DNA from 4 places in the Streptomyces sp. NPDC059895 genome. Region 2 is predicted to be linked to each of the others. Evidence: riboswitches for the same ligand, from Rfam matches in the RefSeq annotation. Region 2 holds a riboswitch; each other region holds the start of a gene.
The links. Region 2 has a riboswitch for cyclic di-AMP ahead of ACFV9M_RS34025 (transglycosylase SLT domain-containing protein). Riboswitches for the same ligand answer to the same signal wherever they lie in the genome.
Positions count from the first base shown of each region.

Region 1 (5,192 bases), on a different contig from region 2:
ACCGAACGCACCGGCTCGGGGCACCGGACGCTGGACCCGTACTCCAAGCTGCTGGAGGAGCGCATCGTCTTCCTGGGCACGCCGATCGACGACACCGCGGCGAACGACGTGATGGCCCAGCTCATGTACCTGGAGCACCGGGACCCCGACCGGGACATCTCGCTGTACGTCAACTCACCGGGCGGCTCGTTCAGCGCGATGTCGGCCGTCTACGACACGCTGCGGTACGTCACCTGTGACGTGGAGACCGTCTGCCTGGGCCAGGCCGGCTCGTCCGCCGCCGTCCTGCTGGCCGCGGGCACACCGGGCAAGCGGTCCGTGCTGCCGGGCGCGCGCGTGGTGCTCCGCCAGCCGGCGCTGCCGGAGCCGGTGCGGGGACAGACGAGCGATCTGGTCGTCCAGGCCGGGGAACTGGCCCGCACCCGCACCCGCCTGGAGGAGATGCTCGTACGGCACACCGGGCGCCGCCCGGAGCAGGTCGACGCCGACCTCGAACGGGACCTGATCCTCGACGCCCGCCAGGCCGTGGAGTACGGCCTGGTGGACCGGGTGGTCCCGGCCCGCCGGGCTTCCGGCGGCCTGCCGGGTGTGGGGTGAGCCGCCGATGCTGCCTCCCGAGCTGCCTCCGCTGCCCGCGCTGACCCGGGCCGAGGCCGAGCTGATCGACCGTTACCTGGAGGTGGTCGACCTGCTCGGCCGGATCAACCCCGCCCGCCACGGCGACACCTACAGCGGACTGCGCGCCGCCCAGGCACTGGTCGGCAGGGCGACCGCGCTGCGCGACGCGCTGACGCTGATGCACCAGCGGGGCGAGAGCGAACTGCACGCGCCGACGCTCGCGCGGGCGCTGCGCGTGCTGGACGGGGAGCGCCGCACGGCGCGCGTCACGATGCCTCCGCTCCCCGACCGATGACGTACGGGTGTCCCGACGGCTCCGTGTTCGCCGAAAGCGTGACGCTCGGCCCCGAGTTGAAACGGACCGAACGGCGTACCCCCGGGCGGCCTATCCTCGACTGCTTTTTCCAGCCCACAGCGGTTGCGCGAAATGAGGGGCACCGCGCCGGAACGTCAGGTTCCGGCGCTGGTCGGGGGGTATGTCGTCGCCTTGACACCTGACCCGCCATCAGGGTGTCCACCCGAACGGGTGAGTGGTGAGTAACCCCACAAATCCCCGGTTGCGTTGGGATTTTCGGACATCGGTGCGCCAAGATCCCTGACTGACGACAAGCCCCCGCCACAAGCGGCGGGGCGGTCCGGGCGGACGCCGAGTCCTGCCGCCGCCCGGATGACCGGTCGACAGGAGTGCATCGGCAGGAGTGGAGGACCCAAGCACGACGGGTCGCCGGAGCGGTCGCGCCACGACCGGACCGAGCAGCCCTTGGGGTGAAGCCGCAGCAGCGGCCGGGCAACTTCGCCAGCCCGAATCCGACAGGTCATCCTTCACAGGCGGCTGACGAAGGGTTGCGCATGACTGCGCTCAATCGTGTCCCGTCGCTCATGGCCCGGGCCGGCACGGCCTCGGCCTTCGCCATCGCCGCCGTGGGCGGCTCGATCGTGGTCCCGGGTGTCGCCTCCGAAGCAGCGGCCGTCACCCCGGCGACGAAGGCACTCCAGATCGCGGCCTCCAAAAAGGGTTCGCCCTACAAGTACGGGGCCACCGGACCGAACAGGTTCGACTGCTCCGGGCTCACGCTGTACTCGTTCAAGAAGGCGGGCAAGAAACTGCCCCGTACGGCGGCCCAGCAGTACAACAAGACCCGCCACATCTCGGCGAGCAATCGCAAGGCCGGGGACCTCGTGTTCTTCCACTCGGGGTCGTACGTCTACCACGTCGGGATCTACGCCGGTAAGGGCAAGATCTGGCACTCCCCGAAGACCGGGGACGTGGTGAGGCTGCAGAAGATCTGGACCAAGAGCGTCTGGTACGGCCGGGTCAAGTGATCCTCCGCGGCCGGGTCAAGTGACCCTCCGGGGGTGGTGGCGGCGTCCCTGACGCGCCGCCACCGCCTCCGGAGCCCGGCCGCGCAGCCCCGCCCCCCGCAGCCCCGCCCTGGAGCCCGGCTCCGGGTGCCGGGAGGGGCGGATCAGGGGCGGATCAGGGCCATGGGCGGCCGTGGGAGCGTGAGGGCCGTCAGCCGGCCGATCGCGCCGCCTGCGCCCCGCCCAGGGCCGTCCCGCAGCCGTTCAACCGCCCTCCGTGGCCTTCACGCCGGCCTCCACAGCTTCACAGCCCTCCACAGCCCTCCCCAGTCGCGGAGCCTCGCCAGTCCCCCACCGGTCGGCTTCCGCCTCGCCTCGTCCGGCTCCGGAACACCACGCCTTCCGCCGCTCCTCCGCCGTTGCCCCGCCGCTCCTCCGCCGTTCCTCCGCCCCTCCGGCGGCGGCCGCTGCCACCCCCACGCCACCCCCTGCCGGCCGAGCGCGTCGCCCGCGCTCACGCCCGCCAGAAACCACCCGTTCGGCGGACACCCGCGCCCGCGCCCCGCACACCACTCGTCCGGCGGACAGCCGCTCCCGTGCGGCCCGTCTCCCCGCGCAGCCCCCAGTGACCCCACACCCGCGAGCCCCCAAGCCCCCCGGCACCCCACCCCCGCGCCCGCGCCCCATCCCCGCAACCCTCCGCCCCGCCCTCCGTCCCCCACCCCCCACACACGTACTCCACGCCCCTCACCGCTCCACGTCCCCCGCCCCGGAAGCCGCGCGGGGTCAAGGTTCCTGTTGGCCCGCCGTCGCCACCGGTTCCACGGGCACCGTCCACGGCAGGTCGACGGAGATGGTCTTGCCGCCCTCGCGGGTGGGGCGGACGCGGAGTCTTCCGCCGCACTCCGCGGTCAGCCACCGGATGATCACCAGGCCGCGGCCGTTGTCCTGCTGGACGGCGGCCGGCAGGCGCCTGGGGAAGCGCGGGTGGCTGTCGGTGACGCCGACACGCAGCAGCTCGTCCCGGTCGAGCCGGAGGTCCACCCTGAAGGTGGGCGACTGCCCGAAGGTGTGCTGTACGGCGTTGGTGGCGAGCTCGGAGACGATGAGGCGGACGGTGTCGGCCGTCTCCGCCTCCGCGGGAAGACCCCATCCCCCCAGCGTGGTCAGCACGAACGCGCGAGCCGTGGACACCGAGGCCGGGTCGCTCGGCAGAGTGAGGGATGCTTCCAGATGGTCTGCCATGGCGATGCCGTCCCTTTCCCACGGGACCGGAGTCCGACACGGTGCGGATGGTTCGAGTACGGTCCCGGACTGGTGCTTCGTCGCCAGATTGCCATCAGCGGGCCGTCACCGGTGGCGATCCACCAAGATGTGCATATATCTGTCGCTCGATGCGGTGAACTCTGCCACGGCAGAGCGTATTTGGACGGCTCGTAGGGAGTAAGGAGAGCTCTATGCAGCACGGTCCCGCGGTACGCCGCCGGAAACTGGGCGCCGAACTGCGGGCCCTGCGCGCCCGCCTCGGCCTGACCAGTGGGGAGGCGGCCCGGCTCGTCGGCTGGCACCAGTCGAAGGTGAGCCGGATCGAGACCGGCACCAGCGGTACGAAACCGGCCGATGTGCGGTTACTCCTCGACGCCTACGGCGTGACCGATCCCCGACTGCGCGAGCTGATGCTGGCGTTGGCGGGATCCGTCGACAGCGGCGGACGGGACCACTGGGTGCACGCCTACCGCGGTGTACTGCCGCCCGCCTACCGGGACTTCATCAGCCTGGAGTCGCAGGCGAGCGCGATGCGCACCCTGGAGACGACCGTGGTCCCGGGGCTGCTCCAGACACCCGAGTACGCGCGGGCGGTGACGAGGGCCGCCGTCGAGGGCGCCGACGCGGACCAGTTGGACACTCTGGTGGAGGTGCGGCTGGCCCGCCAGGACGTACTGCGCGTGCAGCCGCCGCTGACGCTGAACGCGGTGCTGGACGAGGCCGTGCTGCACCGGGAGGTGGGGGGCCCGGAGGTCATGGCGCGGCAACTGGACCGGCTCGTGGAGGCGGGCCGGCTTCCCCAAGTGACGCTCCAGGTACTGCCGTTCAGTGCCGGAGCTCATATCGGAGTCACAGGTTCTTTCGTTATCTTCTCGTTTACGAGCACTTCTGATCTGGATGTGGTTGTTCTCGACCACTTGACGAGTAGCCTCTACCTCGAACGGAAAGAACACCTCCAGGCCTACACCGAGGCCTTCAACGCCCTTCGGGTGCACGCTCTTTCGCCCGAGGACACACTGGATTACATCGCCGCGAAAGCTGACGGCGCGTAAGGAGGCACCATGACTGCACTGCCTCGGAACGTACCCTCCAGCACCGACCTGCACGACCGCCACCGTCCGCAGGATCTGCGGTGGCTGCGCAGCAGCTACAGCACGGGCGCCAACAACTGCGTGGAGACGGCCCGCCCGGAGACCGGACCGTGGGCCGGTCTGCTCGCCGTGCGCGACTCCAAGGTCCCGGCCGGACCCGCCCTGCTCTTCTCCCCCGAGAGCTGGACGGGCTTCACGGCAGCGTTCCGCTGACCTTCGTCCGGAACGCCCGGACCCCTACCCCCCACCCGTATCCCGGCGCACGGCCGTGTCACGCCGACTCATGGTCGTGTCTCGCCGATCACTCGTACAGCGCGTTCGATCTGCGCCTCGGAGAGGTCCGCACGGGCGGTCAGCCTCAGGCGTGAGACGCCGTCGGGCACGGAGGGAGGACGGAAGCAGCCCACGGTCAGGCCTGCCGCCCGGCAGTCCGCCGCCCAGCGCACGGCCCGCTCCGGGGACGGCGCACGCACGGAGACGACCGCGGCGTCCGGACGCACCGCCTCCAGACCCGCGGCCGTCAGCCGCGCGTGCAGGTCGCCCGCGACCGCACGCGCGCGTGCCGCGCGTTCCGGTTCGCGGCGCAGCAGCCGCAGCGCCGCGAGGGCGGCGCCCGCCGCCGCGGGAGCGAGGCCGGTGTCGAAGATGAACGTCCGGGCCGCGTTCACCAGATGCTCGATCACCCGCGCGGGACCGAGCACGGCCCCGCCCTGGCTGCCGAGCGACTTGGACAGCGTGACCGTGACGACGACGTCGCCGGCGCCGGCCAGCCCCGCGGCGTGCGGGGCGCCGCGCCCGCCGGTGCCGAGGACGCCGAGCCCGTGGGCGTCGTCGACGACCAGCCCGGCCCCGTGCTCCCGGCACACCTCGGCGAGGGCGGCCAGCGGGGCCGCGTCGCCGTCGACCGAGAACACC
Region 1 covers NZ_JBHWKO010000036.1:70,635-75,826, forward strand. The annotation lists gene ACFV9M_RS31225 (ATP-dependent Clp protease proteolytic subunit) at 1-597, shown strand, start outside; gene ACFV9M_RS31230 (hypothetical protein) at 605-913, shown strand; cyclic di-AMP (ydaO/yuaA leader) riboswitch at 1,253-1,464, shown strand; gene ACFV9M_RS31235 (C40 family peptidase) at 1,468-1,941, shown strand; gene ACFV9M_RS31240 (ATP-binding protein) at 2,707-3,165, opposite strand; gene ACFV9M_RS31245 (helix-turn-helix domain-containing protein) at 3,378-4,238, shown strand; gene ACFV9M_RS31250 (DUF397 domain-containing protein) at 4,248-4,490, shown strand; gene ACFV9M_RS31255 (8-amino-7-oxononanoate synthase) at 4,559-5,192, opposite strand, start outside.
Region 1: it holds a riboswitch for cyclic di-AMP, as region 2 does, so the genes downstream of both, ACFV9M_RS31235 (C40 family peptidase) here and ACFV9M_RS34025 (transglycosylase SLT domain-containing protein) in region 2, are expected to answer to the same signal.

Region 2 (5,192 bases):
CCGGGCCGCCGCTTCCCCGGCCGGCCCGGGGGCCTGCTCGCCCTCTGCGGCCTGACGGCCTGGGAGCGCTTCTCCTTCCTGGGGGTGCAGGCCGTTCTGGTCCTCTACTTCTCCGACGCGGTGGCCCACGGCGGTCTGGGCCTGCCGGCCGGGACCGCCGTCTCCCTCGCGGCGGCCTTCGGCGCCCTCGCCCACCTGGCCTCCGTCGCCGGCGGCCGACTCGCCGACCGTGTCCTGGGCCCGTACCGCGCGGTGCTGTGGGGTGGAGTCCTGACCGCCTGCGGGCTCTACGCCCTGGCCGTGCCCACCGCCGGCACGACCTGGACGGGCCTCGGCCTGATCGTCGCCGGCACCGGGCTCGCCAGGCCGAACGCCGCCACCCTGGTCGGCACGCTTCGGCGCGCCGACGACCACCGCCGCGACGCGGACTTCGCCCTCTACTGCGCGGCGCTCGGCCTCGGCGCCCTCGCGGGACCGGTGATCACCGGCGGGCTCGGCGATCACCACGGCCGGCACTGGGGGTTTCGCGGCGGCCGCGATCGGCATGACGTGCGGCCTGGCGCAGTACGTGACCGGCCGCCGCCACCTGGCCGACCGCCGTCACCTGACCGACCGCCCTCAACCGACCGGCCTCCCCCAACCGACCGACCACCCTCAACCGACCGGCCTCCCCCAACCGACCGACCGCCGTCAGCCGACCGACCACCCTCAACCGACCGGGAGCCTTCACCCGACCGGGAGCCTTCACCCGACCGGGCGAAGGCGCGCCCCTCGATCGGTACCGACGGCCGGCAAGGTCACGGTCTCCCCCCGGTCCCTCGCTCGCTCGGCCCCGGTACGCCGGGCGGCCACCGGATCGTCACCGGGGCCGTGGTCGTCACCGCGTTCACGGTCCACCTGGCCGCGTCGGGGTGACTGACCCTGAGAATTCGTGAACCTGCTCACCCTGATCTCGGTACTGGCCCCGGTCGCCTGCTTCGCGGTGCTGTTCACCAGTCCGGCGGTGACCGCGCGGGAACGCGGCCGGCTGCGTCCGTGCGTCGTACTCTTCCTCGCCTCGACCGTCTTCGACCTCGCCCTCCTCCGGACGTACTCCACCACACTGCTGCCGGGCTCGGCGGGCGCCGGGACCGCGATCCCCGGCTTCGGCTTCCCGGCGAACTGGTACCTGCCGGCGCTCTGCGCCTTCGAGGCCGTCCTCGCGCCGGCGGTGGCGGTCCTGTGGGTACGGCCGGGCCGCCGCGGGCCGGGCGCCGGGCCCACGATCGCGCTCGGGGTCGCCCTCGGCGGTCTGGCGGCCCTGCTGCTGGCGGTGCCGACGAGCGGGCGCGGTGACAGCGACGCGCACCCGATGTCCGGCTGGTGGATCGTGGGCTCGTGCCTGCTGCTCGGCCTCGGCGACGTCCTCGTGAAGGCTTCGGGCCTGTCGGCCACCTCCAGGCTCGCCCCGGCCGCCTTCGCCGGGTGGACCATGGCGCTGTGGTTCCTCTCCGCGGCACTCGCGGGCGGCATCCAGGCGCAGGCCGCGCGGCTCCACGACGACGTGTCCCGGCCCGTCCACTACGGCGTCAGCGGTGCGATCGCGGTCGCCACCGGCCTGGCCGTACTGGCCGCGTCGCCCTGGCTGCGCCGCACCACACACCCCGCCCCCTGACCCCCGCCGCCCGCCCACCGACCCACGAGGGCCCGCGCATCCCCCTGCCGCCCGAACGGCCGCCGTCATGACAACGACGGGCACCACCGGGGAGGTTCCGCCCCCGCCGCCGACCCGCCCTACGGGGCGCCCCGGGGCCACGACCGGACAGTTCCCGCACCCTCCGCACCCCCACCCCCCTCCGCACCCCCCACCCCCCTCCGCACCGCTCCGCCCCCCTCCGCACCTTCCACCCCCCCTCCACAACGCGCCCTTTTAAAAAGGACTTATGACTCATTGTCCGTTTGACCCCTATTGCGATGGCGGGTGACTTGGCTCACTCCACCCCCCACCCCACTCCTCACACCGGACCCTGTGATTCCGCTTTGCCTCAGGTGAGTTGACGTTTTACGACAGCAAAGGATCAAGCACCCCATACTGCGCGGATCATGGTCAATGGGGGTGTGGTGTGATTCCGCCACTTGTTCCGGACATGTGCTCTCGCATACGTTCCGCTCAGTCGGGCGGACGCCGAATCCTGCCGCCGCCCTTCACCACCCATCGACGAACACTCACGCACGGCAGGAGCGGGGGACCCAGGTAGAACGCCGGGCCGTACGTCACGCACGTAACGGCCCCGGCTAGGGGTGAAGTCGTGCCGCCGTACCCGTACGGCGGCCGGCCGGGCACCTCCCCGCCCGAACCCGACAGCTCACCCCGCAGGCGCCGGAGAGGAAGTCCGCCATGTCTGCTGCCACCCAGCCCCGCCGCACCCGCCTCGCCCGCACCGTCGCCGCCGTCTGCACCGGCGCCGCCGTGCTCTCCCTTCCCTTCATGGCCGCCACCAGCGCCTCCGCCGCCCCCACGACGTCGGTCGCCACGACGTCGGCCACCACGGTCGCCGGGTACCCCGACAACCTCGACGGCTGGATCCGCGAGTCGCTCGCGATCATGGCCGAGCGCGGCATCCCGGGCACGTACAACGGCATCCACCGCAACATCCTCCGCGAGTCGTCGGGCAACCCGAAGGCCATCAACCTCTGGGACTCCAACGCGGCCAAGGGCACCCCGTCCAAGGGGCTGCTCCAGGTCATCGACCCGACCTTCGCCGCGTACCACGTGCCCGGCACCTCGTACGACCCGTACGACCCGGTCGCCAACATCACCGCGGCCTGCAACTACGCGGCCGCCCGCTACGGCTCCATCGACAACGTGTTCGGCGCGTACTGACCTGCCCGAGGCTCAGGACACACCCCGCAGAACAGGCCCCGCGGCACACACCCCGCGGCACATGTCCTAGGGGAAGAGGCGTTCGAGGACGACGGCTACGCCGTCGTCCTCGTTCGACGTCGTCACCTCGTCGGCCACCGCCTTCAGCTCGGGGTGGGCGTTGGCCATCGCGACACCGCGCGCCGCCCAATCGAACATCGGGATGTCGTTGGGCATGTCGCCGAAGGCCAGCGAGTCCTCGGGCCTCAGCCCGAGGTGTTCGGCCGCCAGCGCCAGACCCGTCGCCTTGGTGATGCCGCACGGCTGGAGCTCCACCGTGCCCGGCCCCGACATGGTGACGGTCGCGAGCGAGCCGACCACCGAGCGGGCCGTCGCCGCCAACTCGTCGTCGGACAGGGTGGGGTGGCGCAGCAGCACCTTGCTGATGGACTCGCGCCACAGGTCGTCGCGCGACCCGACGCGCAGGGCCGGCAGGGTCGGGTGGGGCATCCGGTAGCCCGGCTCGATGAGCGTCAGCCCGTCGACGCCGTCCTGGTCGACGGCCGCGTACACCTCGCCGACCTCCGCCTCGATCTTCCCGAGCGCGGTCTCCGCCAGGTCCCGGTCCAGGGTGACCGACCACAGCAGACGGTCCGTGCCGGCGTCGTACAGCTGCGCGCCCTGTCCGCACACCGCGAGTCCCCTGCTGTGCAGGTTCGCCAGCAGCGGCCGCACCCGGGGTGCCGGGCGGCCCGTCACGACCAGGTGGCGGGCGCCGGCCGCCGCCGCCCGCGCGAGCGCGTCGAGCGACCGGTCGGAGAAGGTGTCGTCGCCGCGGAGCAGCGTTCCGTCCAGGTCGGTGGCGATGAGGGAGTACGCGGCGCAGCGCGCGGCATCTGCGAAGGGTGCGGCCATGATCAGAGAATACGGATCCCGGCCGTCCCCAACTCACCGTCCGTGCAGGCCGATCCGCGGGAGAACGGGGAGCGGCGGCCAGAAACGGCTTTCTCACGCAACGCCGGGTACAGGACGGTTGAAGGCCTCTGCACCGATTGGCAACAACATGCTCCGCTACCTACCGCCCTGACCGCCTGGAGCGGTACCGTCCAGGAGTCCAGGGGGGACTTGATCGGGGGGTCAGGTTGAGCAGTGGACGTGTTCGTGTGCTCAGGCCGGAGGAGCTCGGCGAGGGGGATCGGGAGCGCTGGCGTGCGCTGCGCGCCGCGTCCACGGTTCCGCGCAATCCGTTCATGGAACCGGAGTTCACCGACGCGGTGGGCCGGGTGCGGCCCCGCGCGCGCGTGGCGGTGGTGTACGAGGGGCGTGAGCCGGTCGGCTTCCTCCCCCACGAGCGGGGCAGGCTCGGCCGCGGCCAGGCCCTCGCGTACGGCGTCTCGGACGCCCAAGGAGCCGTACTGAGCCCGGGCATCGGGCTGAACGCGGACGAACTGATGCGCGCGTGCTCCCTGTCGAGCTTCGCCTTCGACAACCTGGAGGCGGAACAGGGGCTGTTCCTGCCGCAGGTGGCCGCCGAGTACGCGTCCTACGTCATCGACGTGGAGAAGGGGTACGAGACCTACGAGTCCGGCCTGCGCGCGCAGTCGCCGAAGTTCCTGAAGACGACGCTCGCGAAGGAACGCAGGCTGGGCCGCCAGGCCGGGCCGCTGCGGTTCGTGTTCGACGAGCGCGACCCGGCCGCGCTGCGCACGCTCATGGCGTGGAAGTCGGCGCAGTACCGCAGGACCGGCCGCCGGGACCGGTTCGCGCAGGAGTGGATCACCCGGCTCGTGGACGCCCTTGCCGAGACGCGCGCTCCGGAGTGCTCCGGCACGCTGTCCGTGCTCTACGCCGGTGAGCGGCCCGTCGCCGCCCACTTCGGACTCCGTTCGGCAACCGTGCTGGCCTGCTGGTTCCCGGCCTACGACCCGGAGTTCGCGAAGTTCTCGCCGGGGCTGGTGCTGCATCTGCGGATGGCCGAGGCCTCGGCCGCGGAGGGCGTCGGCCTGCTCGATCTGGGGCGGGGCGCGGCCGAGTACAAGGACTCGCTGAAGACGGGCGAGCTGCCCGTGTACGAGGGGGCGTGGACGCGTCCGGGGGTGGGCGCCGCGCTCCACTGGCTCAGCCGTGAGCCCTCCCGCCGCGCACACCACTTCGTACGGGCCCGGCCGAGGCTCGCGGCGGCGGCCGCACGGACGTTGAAGGGCGCGGGGCGGTTGCGACAGTTGCGGCGATCGTGACGGTCGGGATCACCGGGCCCGCCAGGGAGGGTCGGCATCGCCGGGCCTGGCGGGGAGAGTCGGAACCGCCGGGCCCGGCGGGGAGATTCGGGTGTGGGGCCCGACTCGGGTCC
Region 2 covers NZ_JBHWKO010000045.1:9,124-14,315, reverse strand. The annotation lists partial or broken gene ACFV9M_RS34035 (oligopeptide:H+ symporter) at 1-604, shown strand, start outside; gene ACFV9M_RS34030 (hypothetical protein) at 932-1,654, shown strand; cyclic di-AMP (ydaO/yuaA leader) riboswitch at 2,193-2,372, shown strand; gene ACFV9M_RS34025 (transglycosylase SLT domain-containing protein) at 2,378-2,863, shown strand; gene ACFV9M_RS34020 (HAD family hydrolase) at 2,930-3,757, opposite strand; gene ACFV9M_RS34015 (GNAT family N-acetyltransferase) at 4,006-5,079, shown strand.

Region 3 (5,192 bases), on a different contig from region 2:
TTGAAGGCGATGGCGTCGCCGTAGCGGGCGTACTCGGTGCCGAGCAGGCGCCAGCTGAGGAAGGTGCCCTCGCCGGACGGTACGGCGACCAGGCCGCGGTCGAGGTTCTCGACGATCCGGCGCGGCTGCTCGGCGGCCTGGCCGGCGGGCGCGGAGAAGAGCCCGGCCAGCAGGGCGGCGGCGGTGACGGCGACGGCGACGGTTCTTCGGCGTCGGGTGGGGTTCACTTGTGGTCCTTCACGATGAGAGTGGTCGCGTGGTCGGCCACCCCGCGACGGCCCGGTTCGCCGTCCACGGTGCCGAACGACGTTCGAGGGATCGGACATGCGGAAGGGTCGCGGAAACCGCTTGCCCCCTGACGGGATCACTGTGTCCCGACTTCGTCCCCGCTGTCGACGGTCCGGCGGGACCTGCCATACGACCGCAACACAGTGATCATGAACGCGCAAAGACACCGAAGGCCGGACCCGGGGGAACGGGTCCGGCCTTCGGTGGCGTGCCGGGCGGGTGGTCGTGCGAGGGGTCAGCCGACGGAGACCCCGTGCGCGCGGAGGTAGGCGACCGGGTCGATGTCCGAGCCGTAGTTCGGCGTGGTGCGGATCTCGAAGTGCAGGTGCGGGCCGGTCACGTTGCCGGTCGCGCCGGACAGGCCGATCTGCTGCCCCGCGGAGACGGTCTGGCCGGCCGAGACGGAGAGCGAGGACAGGTGGGCGTACTGGGCGTAGTAGCCGTCGGCGAGCTTGATGACGACCTGGTTGCCGTAGGCACCGCCCCAGCCGGCGGAGACGACCGTGCCCGCGCCGACGGCCTTCAGGGAGGTGCCGGTCGAGACGACGAAGTCGACGCCGGTGTGGTAGCCGCTGGACCACATGCTGCCGGACATCCGGTACGGGGTGCCGATGGCGGCGCCCGCCGCGGGGAGGACGAAGCCGCTGGAGGCGGTGGTGTTCTCGGCCGACTGCGTGGTCGACTCGGCGGAGGAGCCGGAGGAGCCGGAGGACTTCGCCGACGTCGAGGACTGCGTGGACTTCGACGACTGCGACGTCTTGGAAGACTGCGACGACTTCGACGAGGAGGAGGAACCGGACGACGTGGACGGCGACTTGGTGGTGCCGGTCGTGGCCGCCTTCTCGCCGATCGACAGCTTGAGGCCCGGGTGGATCAGCGACGGGTTCGCGCCGACGGCCTCACGGTTGTCCTCGTACAGCTCCTGCCAGCCGCCGCTGACGCTCTGCTCGTCCGCGATCTTCGCGAGGTAGTCGCCGGCCAGCACCGTGTAGGTCCGGGTCTCGGTGGCGGACTTGGTGGCGGACTTGGCGTCGGCGGTGGCCTGCTGCGCGGCCGGAGCGGCCTGGACGGCCTTCTCCGCGACGGAGGAGACCGACTGGGCCGCCGACGGGGCCGGTGCGGCATGGGCGCCGGCGGCACCCATGAGCGGGAGGGCGAGCGCGGCTCCGCCGGTTCCGGCGACGGCGATGGAACGGGAGAAGCGCGGGGTCTTGGGGCGGCGGTGCTTACCCTTCGCGGGCATGGCGAATTCCTCTCCGGCGCCTGCGAGGTGAGCTGTCGGGTGCGGGCTGGAGATGCCCGGCCGTGCCGAGGCACGGCTTTACCCCTAGCCGTTCCGGAGACCGGAACAGGCGGTACTACCTGTGGGTCCCCCGCTCCTGCCACGTACGGGTGAGTGTGTGCGGGCTCCGAGCGGCGGCAGGATTGGGCGTCCGTCCGGATTGGTGTGGAACGTAAGCGACCAAGACGCACAGGGACAAGCAGAGGTTGCGCTGTTCACGCCTTTCTCTTGATCCTCTGTGAGAATTCCCCGTCACTTTCCGTGCACCACGGCGCCCGGACTTTTCGCAATACCCCTGAGAAACACCTTGATTACGTGAGCATGACGGGCGACGCACCGTCACGGATATGACGCTCCTCACGTGACGCGTATCCAGGGGCCCTTATGTGAGGGCGAGTTGTGATGAAGGAATCCAATCCGGACAGAACTCTCAGATGCGACGCAGTCGGATAACCGCCGCATCGAGGTCGCCCCGCAGCCCGGTACGCAACCCGTGGTGCAGCAGCACCGCCCCGCGGTGCACTTCGCCCGTTTCAAGACATTCGTACGACTCTGCCGGGTTCAGGCCGCGCAGCCGCAGCGCCGGTGCCGGCTCGCCGTAGCGCTGCGCCTGGAGCCAGGCGAGGACGACGCTCTCGTCCCCGCGCACGTACTGCACGGCGCTCAGGCCGCCCTCCGGCGGCCGCAGCCGGTACAGGTCGCCGTGCTGCACGAGGGGCCGGATCTCCTTGTAGAGCTCGACCCAGCCGCGCGCCTCGGCGAGCTCCTCCTCGGTCCACTCGGAGAGGTCTCCGCCGACGCCCAGCACACCGGCCATGGCACTGACGAACCGGAAGCGCAGCGAACTGGTCCGGCCGTTGAGCTGGGTGTTGGGGCTGTCGGTGACCCAGGCTGCCATGATCCGCGCCGGGTGCACCTGACTGAAGCCGTGCTGGATGGCGAGCCGGTCCAGCGGGTCGGTGTTGTCGGACGTCCACACCTGGTCGGTCCGGCCGACGATGCCGAGGTCGATCCGCCCGCCACCGCCGGAGCAGGACTCGAAGGCGACGCCCGGGTGAGCCGCCCGCAACCGGTCGAACAGGGCGTACAGGGCGCGCACATGGTCGACCCAGAGCCGCTGCGGGTAGGGGTCGTCCGGCCAGCCGGCGTCGGTGAAGCAGCGGTTGAAGTCCCACTTGACGTAGTCGATGGGCGCGCTGGACAGGAGGGTGTCGAGCTGCTGCCAGAGGTACTCCTGGACGTCCTCGCGGGCGAGGTTGAGGACGAGCTGATTGCGGAACTCCGTCCGCTTCCGTCCGGGCTGGAACTGGACCCAGTCGGGGTGCGCCCGGTAGAGGTCGCTGTCCGGATTGACCATCTCGGGCTCGACCCAGATACCGAACCGCATCCCGAGCCCGTGGACCTGGTCCGCGAGCGGCTTGAGGCCGTTCGGGAAGCGGTCGGGGTTGGGGCTCCAGTCGCCGAGCCCCGCGTGGTCGCCGGTGCGGGCACCGAACCAGCCGTCGTCGACCACGAACAGCTCGACGCCGATGGCCGCGGCGCGACGCGCGAGGGCCGCCTGCTGCTCCTGCGAGATGTCGAAGAAGGTGGCCTCCCAGGAGTTGAACAGCACGGGCCGGTCCCGCTCGGCGTCCGGGATCACGTACGCGCGCTGGTAGGCGTGCCAGGCGCGGCTCGCGCCGCCGAAGCCTGCGTCGCTCCACAGACCGGCGAAGAGCGGCGTGGTGAAGGACTCCCCCGCCGCCAGCCGCAGCAGGCCCGAGTCGTCGTACCCGGCGCCGCCCGTGATCTGCACCCGCGCGTCGGGCAGTTGGGCCACGGCGATCCGCCAGGAGCCGGACCAGCCGAGGGCGCAGCCGTAGACCTCGCCGCGCTCCTCGGTCGCGTCGGTGTCCAGGGCCACCCAGGGCAGGTGCTGGTGGCCGGTGTGGCCGCGGCGGCTGCCGATGACCTTCTCGCCGTAGGTGAGGGGGGCGCGGGTGAGACGGGACTCGGCGGCCCAGCGGCCGTGCAGCTGGGACAGGCGCCAGCCGTCGCGGTCGGGCAGGGTCCAGGTGGCGGAGTCGGCGCGCAGCAGCTCCAGGGGCTCGTCGCCGTCGTTGCGCAGGGTCGTCCAGCGCTCCACGACGTCGTCGCGCATCCGGTAGTGGAGGGTGACGGCCAGACCGGCGTCCCGGAAGCACAGCCGCAGTTCGTCGCCCTCGGTCTCGTGTCCGGTGAAGGTCCACTCGGTTCCGCGCCGGCCGACGGTGCGCACGGACAGGGCGGGGCGGGCGAAGCGGGCGCCGCCCTCGACCGGATACTCCTCCCGGCCGTCGAGCGGGGACTCGAAGGACCAGTAGTCCGGCAGCGGGCGCACGGCGAGCGCCTCGGCGTCGGCGAGGGCGAGCCGGGGGCCCCAGTGCAGGTGCACGAGCTCGTCGGCCTCGGTGACATGGACGGCGTAGCTGCTGTGCGGCCCGGAAAGGAGCCAGGTACGGCCGTCGGCGGCGGACTCGGGCATCACGATCTCCCACTGATTCGAACAGGTGCGATCAAGCACCAACATCATCAGGGGCCGGTGTCCCGCGGAGCAACGCCTGTGGAAAACCATTCGGGGCCACCGGGGACGCCCGCCTGTGGACAACCCGTTGGCCCCGGGAATCCTTACCGTATGGTCGGGGAAGTGTTCCGTCGGCCACCCGAGCCGCGCCGAGCGGGACCGACGACCGGAGGAGCACCTGTGACGCAGCAGATCCCGTCGACCGAGCCCGAGCTGGCCGGTGTGCGCAACTTCCGGGACGTGGGCGGCCTGCCGACCGTCGACGGACGCCGGGTGCGTCACGGCGTGCTGTTCCGCAGCGGCCACCTCGCGCACGCCACCGACGAGGACACCGTGTTCCTGTCCTCCCTCGGTCTGCACACCGTCTTCGACTTCCGCAACGCGGCCGACCAGAAGCTGGAGGGCCCGGACGTCGAGCTGCCGGGCGTGCGCAATGTGAACCTGCCGCTGTCGGACCCCGCGGACGGCGCCGAGTTCTGGAGGATGGTCCGCGACGGCGACATCGAGCAGCTGCGCGCCATCCTCGCGGACGGCCAGGCCGCGGACCGGATGATCGTCTCCTACCGCACGATCATCAAGGAGCGCACCGCCGAGCACTCCCAGGTGGTGCACGCGCTCGCCGAGGACAGCGTCCCCGCCCTGATGCACTGCGCGGCCGGCAAGGACCGCGCGGGCCTGTCCATCGCGGTGACACTGCTCGCCGTGGGGGTCGAGCGGGAGGCGATCCTCGACGACTACCTGAAGTCGAACGCCACGCACCGCCGCTACAAGGTGCGCCGCAGCGGCACCTCCCCCTCGGCCTACTCCCCCGAGGTCATGGAACTGCTCAGCCCCCTCTTCGACGCCCGCGCGGAGTACCTCACGGCCGCGTTCGAGACCGTGGAGGAGACGTGGGGCGGCGTGGACGCCTATCTGGAGCAGGGCCTCGGGCTGACCCCGGCGACCCGGGAGCGGCTGCGCGAGCGCCTCCTCGACTGAACCCCGCCGCCGGGGGCTCCTACTGGTTGCCCCTACTGGTTGGCCCCCACCTCGAAGAGCAGCCAGATGAACGCCGCGACGACGTGCCCCACCGCGATGTAG
Region 3 covers NZ_JBHWKO010000017.1:32,161-37,352, reverse strand. The annotation lists gene ACFV9M_RS20790 (hypothetical protein) at 1-227, opposite strand, end outside; gene ACFV9M_RS20785 (peptidoglycan DD-metalloendopeptidase family protein) at 524-1,531, opposite strand; cyclic di-AMP (ydaO/yuaA leader) riboswitch at 1,536-1,693, opposite strand; gene ACFV9M_RS20780 (alpha-galactosidase) at 2,001-4,073, opposite strand; gene ACFV9M_RS20775 (tyrosine-protein phosphatase) at 4,293-5,090, shown strand; gene ACFV9M_RS20770 (DUF6126 family protein) at 5,123-5,192, opposite strand, start outside.
Region 3: it holds a riboswitch for cyclic di-AMP, as region 2 does, so the genes downstream of both, ACFV9M_RS20785 (peptidoglycan DD-metalloendopeptidase family protein) here and ACFV9M_RS34025 (transglycosylase SLT domain-containing protein) in region 2, are expected to answer to the same signal.

Region 4 (5,192 bases), on a different contig from region 2:
GAGGCCGCGGCCCGGCGACCACGGCGGAACGGGACACAGCACTGTTCCGGGCACGCATCACGTGTGGAACACTGGTCTAGACAACCTGAACACCGAAGGGCAGCAACACATGGCTGAGCGCCGCGTCAACGTCGGCTGGGCCGAGGGCCTCCACGCCCGCCCCGCCTCCATCTTCGTCCGAGCCGCCACGGCCGCAGGCGTCCCGGTGACGATCGCCAAGGCGGGAGGCAACCCCGTCAACGCGGCCTCCATGCTGGCCGTCCTCGGTCTGGGCGCCCAGGGCGGCGAGGAGATCGTCCTGGCCTCCGAGGCCGAGGGCGCGGACCTCGCCCTCGACCGGCTGGCCAAGCTGGTCTCCGAAGGACTCGAGGAGCTTCCCGAGACCGTCTGAGCCCCGCTCGCCGCGCGCACGCAGCCGCGCCGTCCTCACCGGGCGGCGCGGCTGCGCCATTTTCGGATGCTTGCCGGGGGAAATTGCCGGAAGCATGCCGCATTAGGCGTGCGAGCATACGAACGACGCGCCACCGAAAATGGCGGGCACGCCGGGAAAAGGGCAGCGGAAATACACCTCCGCCGAATACCCCTTCTTTGTATACGGCCCTCGTGTTAATGACGCGGGCCCGACATGTTTACGACGTGTTGCGAAGTCCTCACACGGTCCTGGCGTTCTCCGCCCGCGAAGCGCAGCCGGTGCGCGGCGGAGGAGCGCTCGGTGTGGAGCGCCGTGAGCGACCGCGCGCGATCGCCGTCCCCGCGCGCCACCGCGTCCACGATCGCGCCGTGCTCCGCCCAGGACTCCACCGGGTTGGCCGGCGCCTCCACCGCGTACATCCAGGCGATCTTGTGCCGCAGCTGGGTGAGCGTCGAGGTCAGGGCATGGCTGCCGGAGGCCTGGGCGAGCGTCTCGTGGAACCAGCCGCCCAGGGAGCGCAGATCCTCGCTGCTGCCCCTCCTGGCGCGCTCCTGGCCCAGCCGGACGAGGCCGCGCAGCACCTTGAGGTGCGCCTCGGTGCGCCGCTGGGCGGCCCGGGAGGCGCCGAGCGGCTCCAGGAGCATGCGCATCTCCAGCAGGTCGGCGGCCTCCTGCTCGGTCGGTTCGGCGACGCACGCGCCCGCGTGCCGCCGCGTGACGACGAACCCTTCCGCCTCCAGCGTGCGCAGCGCCTCCCGGACGGGGACACGGGAGACGCCGTAGCGGCGGGCGAGGAGTTCCTCGGTGAGGCGGCTGCCGCGCTCGTAGACACCCGCGACGATGTCGTCCCGGATGGCCGTGCACACCGAGTGCGCCGGAATACGCATGACCGACCTCCGCCTTAATCCCCGTGAAACGTCGACGAATGACGTGTGTTCAGTGACTCTATTGCAGTGAGCCGCACATTCCGACGGTGGGCCGGAATCGAGGGATATTTTTTGGACAGCGGGGCGCATGAAAACGACGAAAGCCCCGGCCGCGGGGGCCGGGGCGGGAGGATGTGTCGCCGGGTGCCGTCACAGGTGGTGACGCGTCGCCGGGTGGTGCCGTCACAGTGGTGACGCGTCGCCGGGTGGTGCCGGCGCTCCGAACGCCGTCGCCGGGTGGTGCCGGCGGTTCGCATGCGTCACCGGGTGTCGCCGGAGGCTGAGCCCCGGACGTCGTTCAGGGGCTCAGCCCCTGACGTCGTCAGAGGCTCACACCGTGCTTGCGGAGGTAGGCGACCGGGTCGATGTCCGAGCCGTACTCGGCGCCCGTGCGGGCCTCGAAGTGCAGGTGCGGGCCGGTGACGTTGCCGGTCGCGCCGGAGAGGGCTATCCGCTGGCCGGCGGTGACCTTCTGGCCCACCGAGACGCTGATCGACGACAGGTGACCGTACTGGGTGTACGTGCCGTCGCTCATCCGGAGCACGACCTGGTTGCCGTAGGCACCGCCCCAGCCCGCCTCGACGACGGTGCCGGCTCCGACCGCGTGCACGGTGGTGCCGGTCGAGGCGTGGAAGTCGATGCCGGTGTGGCTCCCGGAGGACCACAGGGAGCTGCCGGCCCGGTAGGCGGTGGAGACGTAGGAGCCGGTGATCGGCGCCACGAAGGTGTTGAGGCGCTTGCGCTCGGCCTCACGGGCGGCGCGGGCACGTGCCGCGCGCTCCTCCTTGACCCTCTCGGCGGCCTCGGCGGCGGCCTCCTTGCGCGCGGCCTCCGCCTGGGCGGCCTGCTTCTGCGCGGCGGCCTGGTCGTCGATCCGCTCGGCGACCGTGTCGCCGATGGTGACGACGGGGATGAGCCCGGTCTGCTCGGCGGAGGGCTCCGCGGCGAGGGCGGGACCGGAGGCGGCGGTGCCGATGACGCCGGTGGTGGTGAGCGCCGCGATGCCCGCGGCGCGGGCGGAGGTGCGCTTCATCCGGCCGGGACGACGGTGCTTCCCGGTGGCGCAGGTGAACGCCATGAAGTTGAGCGGTCCTTTCCTTCCCTCTCGCCTACCGGGTTAGCTGACGGGTTCGGAGCAGGAAGGTCTCCTACGGACACCCTCGCGACACGCGCGGGCCTCCGATTCACCCCAGGGACTTCATCGTTGGGTCCCCGGCTCCCCTGGCTCGCGCCGTACGGGGACTCGGCGATGACTGTCCGGTGCCGCGGATGCGGCGCACTGCCCGACGAACAGCCCGGACGAACCTAGACGCGCCCGCTGCCGGTCCCCAAACGCGACGCGGTTTTTGTAGCGCATGCCACAGGTCAGACAGGCAGCCTCTCCCTCAATTCGGACACCGGAAGGCCCTGGCGACCGGCCGGTCGCCAGGGCCCCGCACACACCCGTGTCACCTCAGGGCGCGTGCCTCGCCGTGGGTGGTGAACCCCTGCGGCTATTCGGCCGGTACGACCTTCACCTCACCGATGCCCAGGGCCTCGACCGCGCCCTTGATCCGGCCGGCGTCACCGACGAGCACGGTCACCAGGCGGTCCACCGGGAAGGCGCTGACGACCGCCGCGGTGGCCTCCACGGTGCCGGTCGCGGCGAGCTGCTGATAGAGCGTCGCCTGGTAGTCGTCGGGCAGGTGCTGCTCGACCTGGTCGGCCAGGGTGCCGGCCACGGCCGCGGCGGTCTCGTACTTCAGCGGCGCGACGCCGACCAGGTTCTGCACGGCGACGTCCCGCTCGGCGTCGGTGAGCCCCTCGGCGGCGAGGGTGCGCAGCACCTTCCAGAGGTCCTCCAGCGCGGGGCCGGTGTTGGGGGTGTCCACGGAGCCGCTGATGGCGAGCATCGCGGCGCCCGTGCCGTCCGGCGCGGAGCGCAGCACCTGCCCGAAGGAGCGCACGCCGTAGGTGTAGCCCTTCTCCTCGCGCAGGACGCGGTCCAGGCGGGAGGTGAGGGTGCCGCCGAGGCAGTACGTGCCGAGCACCTGCGCGGGCCACACGCGCGCGTGCCGGTCGGGACCGATGCGGCCGATCAGCAACTGCGTCTGGACGGCGCCGGGGCGGTCCACGATGACGACCCGGCCGGTGTCGTCGGCGGTCACCGGCGGCACCGGCCGCGGCTGGGCCGGGGAGCCCGTCCAGGCGCCCAGGGTGTCCCCGAGGAGCGCGTCGAGGTCGATGTCCGTCAGATCGCCGACGACCACCGCGGTGGCCGTGGCGGGGCGGACGTGCTTCTCGTAGAAGGACCGGACGGCTCCGGAGTCGATCTTCTCGACCGTGTCGGCGGTGCCCTGGCGCGGACGCGACATGCGCGTGTCGGCCGGGAAGAGCTCCTTGGAGAGCTCCTTGGCCGCACGCCGGGAGGGGTTGGCCAGCTCGTGCGGGATCTCGTCGAGACGGTTGCGCACCAGTCGCTCGACCTCGCTGTCGGCGAACGCGGGCGCCCGCAGGGCGTCGGCGATCAGGCCGAGGGCCTTGGCGAGGCGGGAGGCCGGGACCTCCAGGCTCAGCCGGACGCCGGGGTGGTCGGCGTGCGCGTCGAGGGTGGCGCCGCAGCGCTCCAGCTCGGCGGCGAACTCCTCGGCGGAGTGCTTGTCGGTGCCCTCCGAGAAGGCCCGCGCCATGATCGTGGCGACGCCGTCGAGACCGGCCGGCTCGGCGTCCAGGGGCGCGTCGAGGATGATCTCGACGGCGACCACCTGCTGCCCCGGGCGGTGGCAGTGCAGGACGGTCAGGCCGTTGTCGAGCGTCCCGCGCGCGGGGGCCGGGAACGCCCACGGCCTGGCGTCGCCCGCCTGCGGCTGGGGGTGGAAGTCCATCGTGGCGAGCTCGGTCACTTGGCCGCCTCCTCGTTCTCGTCCTCGTCGGCGGTGTTGTCGGTGCCCTCGGCGCCCTCGGTGCCCTCGGTGCCTTCGGTGCCTTCGACGGGTTCTGCGGGTTCGACGGGTTCGTAGACCAGCACGGCCCGGTTGTCGGGGCGCAGGCGGGCCTTGGCGATCTCCCGCACCTCCTCCGCCGTGACGTCCAGCACACGCTGGACGGCGGTCAGGGCGAGCTGCGGGTCGCCGAAGAGCACGGCGAACCGGCACAGTTCGTCGGCGCGGCCGGCGACCGTGCCGAGACGGTCCAGCCACTCGCGCTCCAGCTGGGCCTGGGCCCGCTCCATCTCCTCCGGCGTGGGGCCCTCCTCGGCGAACCGGGCGAGCTCCTCGTCGATGGCGGCCTCGATGACGGGCACCTCGACGTCGCCGGAGGTCTTCACGTCCAGCCAGCCCAGGGAGGGCGCGCCGGCGAGCCGCAGCAGGCCGAAGCCGGCCGCCACCGCCGTACGGTCGCGGCGGACGAGGCGGTTGTAGAGGCGGGAGGACTCGCCGCCGCCGAGGACGGTGAGCGCCAGGTCGACGGCGTCGCACGCGCGCGTGCCGTCCTGCGGCAGACGGTAGGCGGCCATCAGGGCGCGGGCCGGGACCTCCTCCTCGACGACCTCGCGCAGCTGCTCGCCGATGGTGTCGGGCAGGGAGCCGTCACGGGGTGCGGGCTTGCCGTCGTGGGCGGGGATGGAGCCGAAGTACTTCTCGATCCAGGCGAGCGTCCGCTCCGGGTCGATGTCGCCGACGACCGACAGGACCGCGTTGTTGGGCGCGTAGTAGGTGCGGAAGAACGCGCGCGCGTCCTCCAGGGTCGCCGCGTCCAGGTCGGCCATCGAGCCGATCGGGGTGTGGTGGTAGGGGTGGCCGTCCGGGTAGGCGAGGGCGGTCAGCTTCTCGAAGGCGGTGCCGTAGGGGACGTTGTCGTAGCGCTGGCGGCGC
Region 4 covers NZ_JBHWKO010000015.1:99,602-104,793, forward strand. The annotation lists gene ACFV9M_RS19435 (HPr family phosphocarrier protein) at 110-391, shown strand; gene ACFV9M_RS19440 (GntR family transcriptional regulator) at 607-1,299, opposite strand; gene ACFV9M_RS19445 (M23 family metallopeptidase) at 1,661-2,416, opposite strand; cyclic di-AMP (ydaO/yuaA leader) riboswitch at 2,430-2,597, opposite strand; gene ACFV9M_RS19450 (M16 family metallopeptidase) at 2,832-4,220, opposite strand; gene ACFV9M_RS19455 (M16 family metallopeptidase) at 4,217-5,192, opposite strand, start outside.
Region 4: it holds a riboswitch for cyclic di-AMP, as region 2 does, so the genes downstream of both, ACFV9M_RS19445 (M23 family metallopeptidase) here and ACFV9M_RS34025 (transglycosylase SLT domain-containing protein) in region 2, are expected to answer to the same signal.